2 regions of the Thalassospira sp. A40-3 genome follow, and region 1 is predicted to be linked to the other one. Evidence: riboswitches for the same ligand, from Rfam matches in the RefSeq annotation. Region 1 holds a riboswitch; the other holds the start of a gene.
The links. A riboswitch is a leader RNA that binds a small molecule or an ion and turns the genes downstream of it on or off. The one in region 1 is predicted to bind thiamine pyrophosphate.

Region 1 (7,734 bases):
CGCACAAAAAAGCGGCCCCCGAAGGAGCCGCTTTTGTAATTAAGTCTCAAAGCGTCGGCTGATTAGCCAGCTTTGGAGAAACGCTCTGCAACATATTCCCAGTTAACCAGGCTGTCGAGGAAGGCTTTGACATAGTCCGGACGCGCGTTGCGGTAATCGATGTAGTAGGAGTGTTCCCAAACATCACAACCGAGCAGCGGGGTCTGACCGTGAACAAGCGGGTTTTCCGCGTTCGGGGTCTTGGTGACAACCAGTTTACCGGACTTGTCCATCGCAAGCCAGCACCAGCCAGAACCGAACTGGGTTACGCCAGCCTGAATGAAGGCTTCTTTGAAGGCATCGACAGAGCCGAAATCTTCAACGATTTTCTTTTCGAGTTCACCCGGGATGGCGCCGCCGCCATTGCCCTTCATCATCTGCCAGAACTCAATGTGGTTCCAGTGCTGAGCAGCGTTGTTGAACAGGCCTGCTTTGGAAGCGTCGCCGTAAGATGCAACAACAACTTCTTCAAGCGACTTGCCTTCAAGGCCCGAACCTTCGAGCAGCTTGTTGCCGTTCACAACATAGGCGTTGTGATGTTTGTCATGGTGAAACTCAAGGGTTTCAGCGGACATGACCGGCGCAAGCGCGTCATATGCATACGGAAGTGCTGGGAGTTCAAATGCCATGATACAGTTCCTCGACTTTCATTATTAATCTGTGCGGTAACGCAACATATCCCTTTTTGCGCCGTCGATAAAAGTGAAAATCCCGTGCAACATCTTGGAAACCTTTGTTGCCGGGCCGACTGGCGCATCCGGGTCGTTACCCGTGCTACTTTATCTAGCACGCACGAGCGTTTATGCAACGCATCGCCACATTACCTTTGAATGGTTCGATATATGATGAACATTCAGGCCATCAAAACGTTCCCGGATTTTCCGGAAAAATTTGAACGGTTTGGGTCGTGGGGCAGGCGGGATGCCTACTCTTTGTAGAGTCCTACCATCTTCTGGCTTTCGTCGCCATTTGTCAGTGTGACATCGTAGTCCCCGCGTTTAAGCGACGAGATGTCAATCTTGCACGGGAACCGGACGCAATCACGCCTGATGGCGATGGTGCCATCCGGGTGGCGCAGCGTCACTTCACCGCGAACCATTTCGGAATGGATAGTAACGCTGTCGGTGGTCGGTTTGGGTGCGACCTTGATTGCAGCCAGCCCGGCTGTCGTGATCGTCATAAGCCCAATCAGGGCAATGGCAACCGGCTTACTACGCAGAGATCTCAGCATGGCTTCCTCGCGCGGTTGTTCTTGGTTGATGTCTGATAACTTGCGCTACGAAGCCGAAAAATTAACGGCGCAAATGGGGCATTTCCGTGCCGGTCATTGTTGTTTGGGCGCAACAGCCATGCGTTTTGCGCCCTATAACAGCCCTGATCATTGCAGATCGGAACCGCGAAAGCCCAAGGTTACTGCGACAGATAAGCCCGCGCTGATTTGAGTTTTTGGGCGATATATGCGGTGGCCTGTTTTGGATCGGGCTGACCACAAATCGCCGAGACAACGGCAATACCGTTCGCACCGCTTTCAAGTGCCGGCAAGGCGTGTTCACCCTTAAGCCCGCCAATCGCAACCGATGGCAATCCGACCATCCGCACCAGCTTTTCAAGCCCGTCAAATCCGATTGCCGGTTTATGGTCGGGCTTGGTCGCGGTGGCAAATATCGGGCCGATGCCGACATAATCGACAATCGTGCGGTCCACCTTTTGCGCGACATCTTCGCTTTCAATCGACAGGCCGATGATCTTGTCCGGGCCAAGGCGGTCGCGGGCAATCTGCGAAGGCAGATCATCCTGACCGACATGCAGGCCATGTGCGCCAATGGCAATGGCGGCATCAATGTCGTCATTCACGATCAGTGGCACGTTTGTGCCTTCCATCGCCTTCATCAATTCCCGACCAACGCGAATGAGGCCCTCGGTCCCGGCCTTTTTATCGCGCAGCTGAATGAGGGTGGCACCGCCTGCAATCGCGGCCATCGTGGTTTCCACCATCGAATGGTCGCGACACAGATCGGGATCAAGCACGAGATAAAGCGACAGATCAAACGACTTCATAGAACATTGATCCGAAGGTTCTTGGCATAAGTCGTGGCATCAAGGCGATGCAGGCCATCGATAAAGGCTGTCATGAAGGATGCCGGGCCGTTTGCCGTATTGGCGGCGATTTCGCCCGCCACGGCAAAATTGCCAAGGGCGGCAACGGTGGCTTCAAACGCCTGATCCGGTGCAACCGCAAGATAGCCGCCAACAAGCGCCGTCAGCGAACAGCCTGTGGCGGTGACTTTCGGCATCAGGTCCGATCCACCGGCAATGCGCACGGATCGTTTGCCATCGGTGACAAAATCAACCTCGCCTGTAACGGCAACAATGGCACCTTGTGCGATGGCAAGGCCGCGTGCGGCCTCTTCGGCCTGTTCGACCGGATCGCCGCTATCAACACCCTGACCGGCACTTTGACCGCCACCAAGCGCAATGATTTCCGATGCGTTGCCGCGAATGACGGTGGGTTTGAATTTCAAAAGCGCTGCCACGGCATCGCGGCGATACCCGGTGGCAAAATGCGCCACTGGATCAAGCACCCAAGGTTTGCCCGCAGCATTGGCCGACTTGGCCGCGGCAATCATGCCTTCGACCCAGTTGGGCGAAAGGGTGCCGATATTGACCGTCAGCGCACCGGCAATCGCGGCAAATTCACCGGATTCTTCTGGTGTGTGAACCATCGCTGGTGAGGCGCCAGCGGCCAGTAAAACATTGGCGGCATAGTTCATCGCAACATAGTTGGTGATGCACTGGACCAACGGATTGGTCGCACGCATGCGTTCAAAAAGATCAGTCGCGGTCCGGGAAATTTCGGTCGTCATGTCGAGGCTCCAATGCAGAAACTTTGCGTATGGAGACCCAGTTCGAAGTCGGAATGATGGAGAACGTCGTAATCCGCGTTCGCACCGTCCCTACGCCAGTATGAACTGGATCAGGTTCAAAGGGTCACTGCGCGGCAGTTTCTCAGCCCCCTTGTCGGGGCTCCCCTTGGTGAGTGCTCAACATGGGTTTTAAACTGTCTTCTGTCAATTCATCCGATCGGCATGATTGGGCAAAAGAAAAACGGCGGAATGGTATATGCCATCCCGCCGTTTCGAAGCCTTTTTGCGATAGGTTACTTGCGACGTTCCATCGCGGCCTTGAGTGCGGCAGCCATCGCACCGCCATCGCCGCCAGCGTTACCACCGGCATTGCCACGACCTTGGCCGCCCTGATGGCGCGGGCCTGATGAATGCTGCGGACGGTTGCCGCGCGGTGCATCGCCGTGATTTTCGGCACGCTTTTCACGCGTGGCTTCGTAATCCGGTGCGGATTTCATCGAAAGGCCGATACGTTTGCGCGGTGCGTCGACTTCCATCACGGTAACGGAAACGATTTGACCGGCCTTGACCACCTGACGGGGATCTTCGACGAACTTGTCAGCAAGCTGGGAAATATGAACCAGGCCATCCTGATGCACGCCGATATCAACGAACGCCCCAAAGTTGGTGACGTTGGTGACCGTGCCTTCAAGCTTCATGCCGGTGCGCAGATCCTTGATCTCATTCACACCTTCGGTGAATTTGGCGGTCTTGAATTCCGGGCGCGGGTCACGGCCGGGCTTATCGAGCTCGGCGATGATGTCGCGGATGGTCGGGACACCAAATGTGTCATCGGCGAAATCTTCGGGGCGGAGTGTCTTGATAAAGGCCGAATCGCCGATCAGTTCTGCCAACGGCTTGGCGGCCTTGGCGCTGATTTTTTCGACCAGCGGATAGGCTTCCGGGTGCACGGCCGATGCATCAAGAGGATTGTTGGCACCGCGAATACGCAAGAAGCCCGCGCATTGCTCGAACGCCTTTGGTCCAAGACGCTCGACCTTTTTAAGATCCGCACGGGACTGGAACGCCCCGTTGGAGTCGCGATACCCAACGATATTGCGCGCCAGCGTCTCGGTCAGGCCTGCCACACGGGTCAAAAGCGGGATGGAGGCGGTGTTAAGGTCAACCCCAACACCGTTCACGCAATCCTCAACCACGGCATCAAGCGACCGGGCCAGTTTGGTTTCCGATACATCATGCTGGTACTGTCCGACACCGATGGATTTCGGTTCGATCTTCACCAGTTCTGCCAGCGGGTCTTGCAGGCGGCGCGCAATTGATGCCGCCCCACGGAGCGACACATCAAGATCGGGGAATTCTTCGGCTGCGAACTGCGATGCGGAATAAACAGACGCACCGGCTTCGTTGACGATCACCTTGGTCGCCTTAAGCGCCGGGAAGCGTTTAAGCATCTGACCGGCAAGTTCGTCGGTTTCACGTGAAAACGTCCCGTTGCCAATCGCGATCAGTTCGATCTGATGGCGGGCCGCAAGCGCGGCCATGGTGTTGATCGCGCCTTCGACGTCATTGCGCGGCTGGAAGGGATAAACCGTTGCGGTATCGACCAGCTTTCCGGTGGCATCAACCACCGCGACCTTGACCCCGGTACGTACACCCGGATCAAGACCCATGGTCGCTTTTTGCCCCGCAGGGGCCGCCAGCAACAGGTCTTTCAGGTTGTCGGCAAAGACCTTGATCGCACCTTCCTCGGCGGAGTCACGAAGGGTGCCAAACAGATCAAGCTCAATCGACAAAGACAGTTTGACGCGCCAGGTCCAGCGCACGGTATCCATCAGCCATTTATCCGCTGCCCGTCCCTTGTCGGCAATACCGACATGGGCGGCAATCATCACCTCGGCCCGACCCGGCTGGCTGCGCGGACGGTCTTCGTCTTCTTTGCCAAGGGTCAGTTTAAGCTGAAGGATATCCTCGTTGCGACCCCGGAAAAGGGCCAGCGCACGGTGTGAGGGGCAGGTTTTGATTTTTTCGGAATGCTCGAAATAGTCCGAGAACTTGGCACCTTCTGCCTGTTTGCCCTCGATCACCGATGCGGTGATTTCACCTTCATTCCACAAGTGGTCACGCAGCTTGGCGACAAGGTCGGCATCTTCGGCAAAGCGTTCCATCAGGATCTGGCGCGCACCATCAAGGGCAGCCTTGGTGTCCTCAACGCCTTTTTCGGCATCAACGAATTTGGCGGCTTCGGTTTCCGGATCAAGCGTCGGGTCGTTAAACAGGCTATCGGCCAGCGGCTCCAACCCAGCTTCGCGGGCAATCTGGGCCTTGGTGCGGCGCTTTTTCTTGTAAGGCAGGTAAAGATCTTCAAGGCGAGTCTTGGTGTCTGCCTCGTTGATTGCGGCCTCAAGTTCCGGCGTCAGCTTTTCCTGTTCGCGGATGCTCTCAAGCACGGATGCGCGGCGTTCTTCAAGCTCGGTCAGATAGCGCAGGCGTTCTTCCAGCGTACGAAGTTGGGTGTCATCAAGCCCGCCGGTTTTTTCTTTACGGTAACGGGCGATGAACGGAACGGTGGAGCCTTCATTAAGCATCTCGATGGTGGCAATGACCTGTTCCGGACGGACCGAAAGTTCTTCGGCGATACGCTGGGGAATTGGACGCATGGTTTCTCCTTGTTTTGCTCGTACGCTTGGAATAGCGGCTTTGGGCGCGCCGGGAAAGAGTCTGTTTTTCCCAAATTTTTGTCCGCATCCACTGTTTGATTCCAAAGGCCTGAAATCATGTGGGTTTGCGCATGTCGTACTGATCAGCTTGAAGCTTGCCGATTTTGCATCGGGGCGCTATTCCTGTGCTTTGCACTAACGCCAAAAATAAGGTGAACAGTTAATGTCGGGCACCGAGAACTACAAAAACGTATATGACGATGATTTCTTCGCCTATACATCAGGGATCTCATGGAAATCAGCACAAAAGGTTGTTCCGGTTTTCAGAGAACTTCTGCCGTTTTGTAAAAGTGTTGCCGATTTTGGCTGTGCTGAGGGCGTTTGGCTGAAATGCTGGTTACTAAATGGTGTTGAAGATGTTGTCGGTGTTGATGGTGATTACGTCAATACTGAGGCTCTTCACATTTCCAAAGAGGCGTTTTTTGCACGCAATCTGGATGAAGCAGTTGATCTTGGGCGCCGTTTCGATGTGGCGTGCAGTCTGGAGGTTGCTGAGCATCTCAGCCCTGAGAGCTCTCGCCAATTCGTGCAATCCCTGACCCGCCACTCCGATGTTGTGATTTTCTCGGCCGCTCCCCCTGGGCAGGGAGGGGAATTTCATATGAACGAGCGGGAGTATGACGAGTGGCGCTCGTTCTTCCGTGACGAAGGCTATGAAGCATATGATTGTATCCGCCCGAAATTGAAGGGCTTTCACGATGTTTCATTTTGGTATCGCTACAACATCGTTCTATATGTGAAGCAGACAGTTGCTAACAAATTGCCGGAAGCCATCAAGGCAACCAAGGTCGATGCGAATGCTAAAATTCCGGATATTGCACCTCCGATCTTCAAGCTCCGGAAGTCTATCGTGAAATTGCTTCCGTATGGTGTGCAGAACAGACTGGCTGCACTAAACTCCAAACTCAGAAGCATTGCAGGATAAGGAAAGATGGCTGGAAAATTCCGCGAAACCGTCATCCACGAAGTTCCCAAGGAAAAGGCAGAGCCGCAGCCCGAAACAAATACGGCATCTGACGAGATTGCGGGGGCAGAAGCCGCTCCACAACTTTCTCAGGACGCGATCAATGCGCTTGCCGAAGCCAAGGCCGCCAACGAAGCTGCCGCCAAGGCCCGCGAGATTGGTGGTCCCAAGGGCCCTGAGCCGACCCGTTTTGGCGATTGGGAAAACAAGGGCCGCTGCATCGATTTCTGATCTGAGCGCGCTTAAAGCAGATACGAAAAAGGCCGGAGCATTGTGCCCCGGCCTTTTTTGTTTTTGCGATCAGCAAGGCAGCGCGTTACGCGCTGCGGATGGCCTTGATGTTGTTGGCATATTCAGACGGGCCACCCTTGAAGGTGGCGGAACCAGCCACCAGGACGTTCGCACCGGCTTTGATTACCTGTGGGGCGATTTCCGGGTTTACGCCACCATCGACTTCAAGGTCGATATCACGGCCGGTGGCATCAATCATCTTGCGGATGCGTTTGATTTTCTCAAGCTGGCTCGGGATGAATTTCTGGCCACCAAAGCCCGGGTTCACGGTCATGACCAGAACCAGATCAACCATGTCCATGACATACTCAATGACACTTTCCGGGGTCGACGGGTTGAGCGAGACACCGGCTTTCTTGCCCAGTGACTTGATCAACTGAAGCGAGCGATGCAGGTGCGGGCCGGCCTCGGCGTGGATGGTGATGATGTCAGAACCGGCATTGGCAAATGCCTCGATATAAGGATCGACCGGCGCGATCATCAGATGCACGTCAAAGACCTTGTCGCTGTGCGGGCGCAGAGCCTTGACCACGTCCGGGCCAATTGTGATGTTCGGTACATAGTGGCCATCCATCACATCGATATGGATATAGTCAGCACCGGCTTCGTCAACAGCGCGGACGTCAACGCCAAGCTGGGCGAAATCAGCCGAAAGGATCGAAGGTGCGATTTTAATATTTGACGTGGTCATGCGTCACAGGTCCTGAAGCGATATGGGATACGGGAAATTCGGGCTTCTCATACCCCAGATTACCCCACATGTCACCCGAATGGGACTCATGGCAGCTCTGTGTGCGCCAAACCCGAGTCTTCTGTCCGGAAATCAGGATTTTTTGACAAGTCGCGCACAGAAAAAGCC
Region 2 (7,734 bases), 1.7 Mb from region 1:
TGGCAACCAGTGTGCCGATACGCGTCAGCGGCAGGCCTTCGGCCGCCTGGACATGAAGCTGCGGCTGATAGTTCACCGCGACATCGCCCTGACCGGCGGCAACAAGGCGTGGCGGGGCGGACGGATCGGATGGTTCGATCAGTTCGACATCCAGATCATGATTGGCAAAGAAGCCCTTTTCCTTGGCAACAATCAGCGGTGCGTGATCGGGGTTCACAAACCAGTCCAGAAGAATGACCAGCTTGTCCGCGGCAAAGGCGGTTGAAGACGTTCCAAGAACAAGTGCGCCCAGTGCGGTCGCGGTGATCATGGATTTAAGGCGTGACATGGATGAACCTCCGTAAGATGCGCCAAATAAATAGTATGAGGATTTAAAACGCTGCCAAACAGGCCGGCGTGTGGTGTCTTACCGAACCGGTTTCAGGCTGTCGGGTTGCCATGGCAAGGCCGCGCGCAGCACGCGATCGACAATGAAATATTGCGTGATAGAAAACGCGCACAGGATCAGAAGACAGGCAAAGACCATATCGATCTGAACCCGCGCATTGGCATGCAGCATAAGATAACCCAGGCCGTGACTGGACCCGACCCATTCGCCAATCACCGCCCCGATCGGGGCAACGGCGGTGGCAACGCGAAAACCAGATGCAAAGGCGGGCAGGGCGGCGGGCAGTCGAATATGGGTCAAAAGTCGCCAACGACTGGCCCCCATGGTGCGCGCCAGATCGAGCCAGCCGGTCTCGGTCCGTGACAGGCCGTCAAAGAACGCAACCGTGACCGGGAAGAAAATGATCAGGGCCGCCATGGCGATTTTGGACGCCAGCCCAAAGCCGAGCCAGAGAACCAGAAGCGGCGCCAGGGCAAAGAACGGGATCGCCTGCGAAACCAAAAGGATCGGCATCAGCCAGAAACGCACCGGCGAAAACAGCGCCATAGGGATCGCGGCCAGCGTGCCAAGGGCAGCACCGGCAAACAGGCCGATCACGGTTTCAGCGATGGTATATTTCGCATGATCGAACAGGACGGCATGACGCGCGATTAGGGTATGCCAGACATCTGCAGGCGGTGGCAGCATGTATTTCGGCGCACCGGTAACAATCACCAACATTTGCCAAGTGGCAATCAGCGCAATGATAATAATCAGCGGCCGCGCAAGGATCAGCCAGCGTTGCTCCGACAGTGCTTTTTTATTGGTATGAGGATTGTTTTGCGTGCTCATGCTGCGCCCTCCGACCGCTCGGCACCAAGTTGGCCGAGTAGTTCGGCCTGCTGTGCCAGGATTTCGGGATCGGCAATGTTGCGCGGGCTTTGGCCCTTGGGCGTGATGGCGTCTTGCAAGCGGGCCGGGCTGCCGGTCAGGACATGCACGCGATCGCCAAGGCGCAATGCCTCAAGCGGGTCGTGGGTCACAAGCAACACCGTTTTGCCCCGCAGCACCCGTGCGGCCAGCTCCTGCAAGCGCAGGCGGTTGAGCGGATCAAGGGCCGAAAACGGTTCGTCCATCAAAACGACCGGGCGATCTTCCATCAATGTGCGGGCAAGGGCCGCACGCTGTTTCATGCCACCGGACAGTTCAGCCGGGCGGAGGTTTGCCGCGTCATGCAATCCGACTTCGGTCAGTAAATGTGAGGCTTTCTCATAATCGGGTTTTTCGTGGCGTAGGACAGCACCCAGCACCACATTCTCGAGAACACTGCGCCATGGCAAGAGCAGGTCCTGTTGCGCCATATAGGCGACCCGACCGGTAAGCGCGATGTTGTCCGAACAGGTGATGGTACCGCTAACATCGCCTTCGACGAGGCCTGCGAAATAGCGCAAAAGCGTGCTTTTGCCGACACCACTTGGGCCGAGTAGACAGGTAAAACTGCCCGCCTGTAAGGTCAGGTCGAGATCATGGAAAATATCGACGCCGTTGAAAGCCACGCGGGCCGCACGGAGCGCAATATCAAATCTGGTTGGATTGTCTTGCGCCATCTGGGGCGCGTGTTCTGTGCTGCGCATTCGATCCTTCCTACGCCGGTCTTAACCGGTTCAGGTTCAAAGGGTCGTTCGGCAACACCGAACCTCTCAGCCGATTTACGATCGGCCCCCCCGGAGATCAGGGGACTATGCGCAGACAAATCGCTGCCGTCAAGTTTTGTAACAGTTCTTGGACTTGATCCTGATCACAGCTTACCAGTGCGCGCCATGACGATGCAGCTTTCCCGCCGGATGATCCCAGTGATGCGGTGTTCCTGCGATACTGACCGGAAAGGCGATGCGCCGGGCTGGGCCCCAGTCTGTGTTTTCAAAATGCGGGGCAATATCGGCATCTGTTTCCGCGGCGATCATGCCAAGGCAGTCAGGTGTCGCTGTCTTGCTTAACATATGTGCCGTTCGGGCCAATGAGTGGCGGGCGGTTGTGACCTCGCCATGGGCGGCGCGGCGGATCAGGGCGTGAACTGCGCTGGCCGCCATCAAATATCCCGTCGCGTGATCAAGGGCCTGAACCGGAAGCGGTAGGGGCTTTTTCGACCCTGATTGTTCCATCCCCCAATCGGCAATGCCGCAGCTCATTTGCACGAGGCTGTCAAACCCGCGTCGTTTGGCCCACGGCCCGGTCCAGCCATAGGCAGACAACGTCACATCAATCAGCGCCGGGTTAATCGCGCGCAGCGTTTTGGCGTCATACCCCAATTCGGACAGGGCGTCAGGACGATAGCCATGCAGCAAGATGTCAGCACCGCTAATCAGGTCTTCAAACAGTTTTCGGTCTTCCCGGTCCCGTAGATCAAGTCCCGCACAGCGTTTGCCAAGTGTGACTTCGGGAATGGCCGCACCTTCGTCCCAGCCCCTCGGATCGATGCGCAACACATCGGCACCATAAGCCGCCAGAAAACGACCGGCGACGGGGCCGGCCAGGATACGTGTCAGATCAAGAACGCGGATACCACGAAGCGGGCGGGCCGGGTCAATTGACGCGGGGGCGACATTGGTGTTTGCGTGCTGGTCCCAGCAGATCAGTGGATCGGTAGCGATGGATATTCCTTGCGGATGTGCCTGCCATTCCTCAAGGCTGTGCATGGTTGCGGCACATCCACTGGCCGCGACAATTTCGTTTTCAAGCATGTCACTTTGCCAATCCAGCACAGCCATCGCCAGATCATCGCGGGTTTCGTAATCGCCCAGAACAGAAAGTGCCGCCGCGCGGTGATGTGGCGCGTTGGTATGTAGCCGGATCCACCCGTCACGCGTTTGATAGTCGCCCGCCAGCTGGTCCCAGACGTTTGGCAATGTCCAGCCTTGTGGGCGGATTGTCATACTGAACCCTTTCGACGCCAGCCGCTGATCAACCGTTACCGGTGCGTCTGATCCGGTTTCAAGGGCGCGCCAGTTTGAAATCATCGCGGCGGCCATCCCGATACTCGCGCAGGCGAGTTCGGTGACTGCGAAATAGGACGGCAAGACATCTGTGCCGATGGTCGTGATTACAGGTTGGTCAGATAGACCAAGGGCATTGGCGATCTGGGGTGTGAACCGGTTGGGCATGATGGCGTTTCCTTTCTCAAGGGGCGGAACCAGTAGTGATCAAAGCATCATGCCGGACTGGACAAATCGTCAATCTTGATCAAGATAATCAATATGAAAAAAATCGATGACGGATCATTCTGCACATTGTCGGCAGCAGATGTGTGCGCGCAGGTCGGCATATCGCGCGACACGCTTTACGCCTATGTCAGTCGGGGTATTGTGCGCGCTGTTGCCCATCCGGGTGATGCACGCAAAAGCCTGTATGACCGGCGCGATGTCGCCAAACTGCATGATCGGAAACGACGTGGACGGTCACGGCAATCTGTTGCGGCCTCGACCATTGATTGGGGGGAGCCGATCCTGGTGTCGGGCATCACCCGCATTGCCGATGGGCAGTTTTACTATCGTGGTCAAAACGCCGTCGAACTGTCCCGCACCATGACGCTTGAGGACGCGGCCGGTCTTTTGGCAGGGCTTCGATGCGATCCTGTGTTGAATGCCACACCGGATTTTGTTCCGGCCAAACGTGACCTGGCGCTTCAGCGCATGGTGGCGATGCTGGCAGAGCTGATGACCGGATCGCCCCGTGGTGATGGTCGCCCGACCGCCGCACGGATCGTTCGGCTGGGCGCCCTGGCCGCTGCCGGGGTCTCAGGCGACGGGAAAAGCCCGATCCATTTGGTCCTGGCAAACGCATGGTCAGATCATGAAAATGCACCGGACTTGTTGCGTCGGGCCCTGGTACTTTGTGCCGATCACGAGCTTAATGCATCGGCCTATGCGGTGCGTGTTGCTGCATCGGCCGGGGCGACCATACCGGCATCCCTGATGGCGGGGTTGTCGACCCTGTCGGGTACGCGCCATGGCGGCCTGACACCGAGATGTCGGGCGTGGATGGATCAGGTCGAAAAAGCTGGCGGCAAGATTGATCCCGATCATGTGCCGCCGGGGTTTGGTCATCCGCTTTACCCCGATGGCGATCCGCGCACCCGTGCACTCATGCAGGCCAGTGGTCAGACTGGCGATGCCTTCTGGGCGCGCATTGCAAATGAGGTCGTGCAAAATACCGGGCAGCATCCCAGCCTTGATTTCGGATTGGCCTTGATTGAACGCGAACTTTGTCTGCCGAAGGGGGCAGGACTTGGTATTTTTGCCGTTGGGCGCATGGCAGGCTGGATCGCGCATCTTTTTGAACAGCGCAAAAGTGGCAAGATCATTCGGCCACGCGCCAGCGTGTCCTGATGCGATCCAGATTGTGCAGCATAAGTTACATCTGACCCTTGCGTCATCTGTACGGGGTCGAAGCCTCAACCACCTGCTTGATCCAGCCCGCGATCTTGTCAAACGTGCCGGGCGCATAGGCATACCGGCCAAGGGCAACATAAAGCATCTGGCGGGATGTCGGCATCTCGCTACTGAGCTGGTAGTTAAACAGATTGCTTCTAAGCAGTCCGTGTGTGGCATCAGGAATGACAACCACCTCATTTTCAGGATGTCGGCCAATCAGGACATCGCGATAGATGTCTGCATCGGATTTTGCATCCACATTCAGATCATCATGTCCCCACATGGCAAGTGTTGGTGTTTCAAGCTGTGCCAGGTCTGCTTTTGCGTCAGATGTGATGTTGCGTTTTACAAATCCGAACCGGTCCGATGCCATCGGTGACGGATCACTGGTGTTTGCAAGGTGGGTTTCGTAACTTGCATCGGGCGCAAAGAACACGCTGTCGCGAACCTGATTGCGTTCGAGCTGACGGGTGATATCGGCTTTTGTTGCGCCACCTGCCAGCAGGCGTTGACGCGTGTAGTAAGCGCCCTGGTCTTGCCAGTTTACGGCCCCGCCTATGATGACATTGAAGGCATTGTCCGGGATCATCCGCGACGCTTTGGGGATCACCCAGCCCGCCTGGGAAAAACCGATAAAGCCGATTTGTTGTCCGCTGTCGGAATAGGCCGTCTTGATTGCGTCATACGCTGCAACGGCTTCGTTTGCGCGGTCATTCATGGATTGCGAAAGCCAGTTTCCCGTGCTTTCGCCGACCCCGGCCTTGTCCCAGCTGTAAATGCCGATCCCGCGATCCAGCAGGGCATTGATCAGGGGTAAATAGCCATCGCCCGCAAAGCGGTCCTGCGGACCATCGCCGTGAACCAGAAGGGCAATCGGGCCTGTATGCTGCGCATCCGGCAAGATCAGGCTGCCAGACAGAACAGCATCACCATGTGCAAAGCTGATCTGTTTAGTCGACCGGTTGCTGATATCAAAGTCAGACAATCCGAGAAGTGCAAGACTTCCGGAAACAGCAACAAGCAGCACAAACAGAACAAACGCCCCCCTGACAAGGCGATGGTAACGAATGCGGCGGGGCGATGGCACGGCACAGCCTTTCAGGTCGGTGGCAGCAAGGACGATTTGGCACTATTCGCAGATTGCGAGAAGTCAGGGGGCCCGTCAATCGCCTTGCAACCGGTTATGTCGATGAAATCAGGTGTTTAGCCCAAAAGCATCCCGGCCATAGGTGCAAAGCGCTAGGTCCTGTGCCTGGAATTGCACAAAACAGAACTTGAAAGAGCATCACGAAACGGTCAATGCTTTCGGCACTGCAACCAAATCTGCCCTGCGTGCCATTGTGACCCTTTCTGACGAGATACCTGACCGCCGTATTGCCGATCCTGCCCCGCGCATGATTGCGGCCGAGATTTATCGTGGCTCAAGCTATGGTGCCAAGCATCCGCTGGCGATCCCGCGTGTGTCGCTGGTCGTCGATATGGTGCATGCGCTGGGTTGGGTGGATGAGACCTCCTATCTGACCGGGCCGGTGGCAACACCCTATCAGCTCGCACGGTTCCACGACCCGGATTATATTGCCGCCGTCATGCAGGCCGAACGCGATCAGGCGCTGCCCGTCGAGATGATGGAGCGGTTCGGGCTCGGCAAGAATGGCAATCCGATCTATCCGGAAATTTTCCGGCGTCCGGCGACTGCCGCCGGATCATCGGTGATGGCGGCCAACCTGATCAAGGATGGCGGGATCATTCATCATCCGGCAGGGGGCACCCATCACGGTTTGCGCGACCGGGCATCGGGGTTCTGTTACTTCAACGATCCGGTTCTGGGCATTTATGCGTTGCTTGATAGCGGGTTGGACCGGGTGCTTTATGTTGATATCGATGCCCATCACGGCGACGGGGTGCAGATTGCCTTTGCCGAGGATGAACGCGTACTGACTGTTTCCATCCATCAGGAAGACCTGTGGCCCAAGACCGGCGCAATTGATGACATTGCAGGCGGCATGGCGCGCAACCTTCCGATGCCGGGCGGCATGCATGATGACGAGATGCGTTTCATACTTTTTGAATATTTGATTCCTCTTGGATTAAGTTTTGCGCCTCAAGCTATTGTTTTACAATGTGGATGTGATACTCTAGCAGAGGATCCACTGTCCAGACAGCTTTTGGGCAATCAGTCGATCTGGGAAGTCGTGGGGGCGATGACCCGATTGGCGCCCCGAAGTCTTGTTCTCGGCGGCGGAGGATATAGTCCATATGGCGTTGCACGCTGTTGGTCCGGGGTGTGGGCAACCATTAACGGGATCGAAATACCTGATGTGTTACCCATCACAGCGGAAAATATCCTGCGTGTCATAAAATGGGCGCATAGTCGTGGAAGACAGCCGGCAAGTGAGTTGTTCACAACGCTTGCGGATCCATGGCGGGGTGGCGCCATCCGGGACGAGGTCCGGGATCGCGTCAAAAGACTAAGAGGATATGGGGTATGAAGTCGTTCTTTCAGATGGCTTTGGTTGTGTGCTTTGTCAGCGCGGCGGTTGTTGCCGGGCTGAATGCAAAGGCAACCGGTTATGAACGGTCGCGTCTTCTTGTTGATGGCGAAGTGTTCAATGTTGAACTGGCCATCACACCCGAAGAAAGGTCACGCGGCCTGATGTTCCGTACCGAAATGGCTGAAGACGCCGGAATGCTGTTTGATTTCGGCGGACCACGCGACATTTCGATGTGGATGAAAAACACCTTTATCTCGCTTGATATGCTGTTCATCGCGGCCGACGGCACGATTGTCGGCATTGAAAAGCGCACCGTGCCGCAATCAGAAACCATCATTCCATCGCCAAGGCCGGTGCGCTTTGTGCTTGAACTCAATGGTGGGTCGTCTGACCGGATGGGGTTTGAGGTTGGTGAAAAGGTCGAAGGATTGCCGCGCTAGGCCGC

Region 2: another riboswitch for thiamine pyrophosphate. It lies ahead of IT893_RS10205 (ABC transporter ATP-binding protein); the one in region 1 lies ahead of thiM (hydroxyethylthiazole kinase).

What each region holds. Positions count from the first base shown of each region.
Region 1 is NZ_CP065428.1:3,978,572-3,986,305, reverse strand. It holds gene IT893_RS18385 (superoxide dismutase) at 63-668, opposite strand; gene IT893_RS18380 (hypothetical protein) at 965-1,270, opposite strand; gene thiE (thiamine phosphate synthase) at 1,450-2,097, opposite strand; gene thiM (hydroxyethylthiazole kinase) at 2,094-2,903, opposite strand; TPP riboswitch at 2,974-3,080, opposite strand; gene IT893_RS18365 (Tex family protein) at 3,197-5,560, opposite strand; gene IT893_RS18360 (bifunctional 2-polyprenyl-6-hydroxyphenol methylase/3-demethylubiquinol 3-O-methyltransferase UbiG) at 5,784-6,545, shown strand; gene IT893_RS18355 (DUF1674 domain-containing protein) at 6,552-6,815, shown strand; gene rpe (ribulose-phosphate 3-epimerase) at 6,901-7,566, opposite strand; gene IT893_RS18345 (RsmB/NOP family class I SAM-dependent RNA methyltransferase) at 7,699-7,734, opposite strand, start outside.
Region 2 is NZ_CP065428.1:2,237,796-2,245,529, reverse strand. It holds gene IT893_RS10215 (ABC transporter substrate-binding protein) at 1-328, opposite strand, end outside; gene IT893_RS10210 (ABC transporter permease) at 407-1,219, opposite strand; gene IT893_RS10205 (ABC transporter ATP-binding protein) at 1,216-2,001, opposite strand; TPP riboswitch at 1,992-2,103, opposite strand; gene IT893_RS10200 (CoA transferase) at 2,173-3,528, opposite strand; gene IT893_RS10195 (citrate synthase) at 3,622-4,752, shown strand; gene IT893_RS10190 (S9 family peptidase) at 4,796-5,884, opposite strand; gene IT893_RS10185 (acetoin utilization protein AcuC) at 6,072-7,286, shown strand; gene IT893_RS10180 (DUF192 domain-containing protein) at 7,283-7,729, shown strand.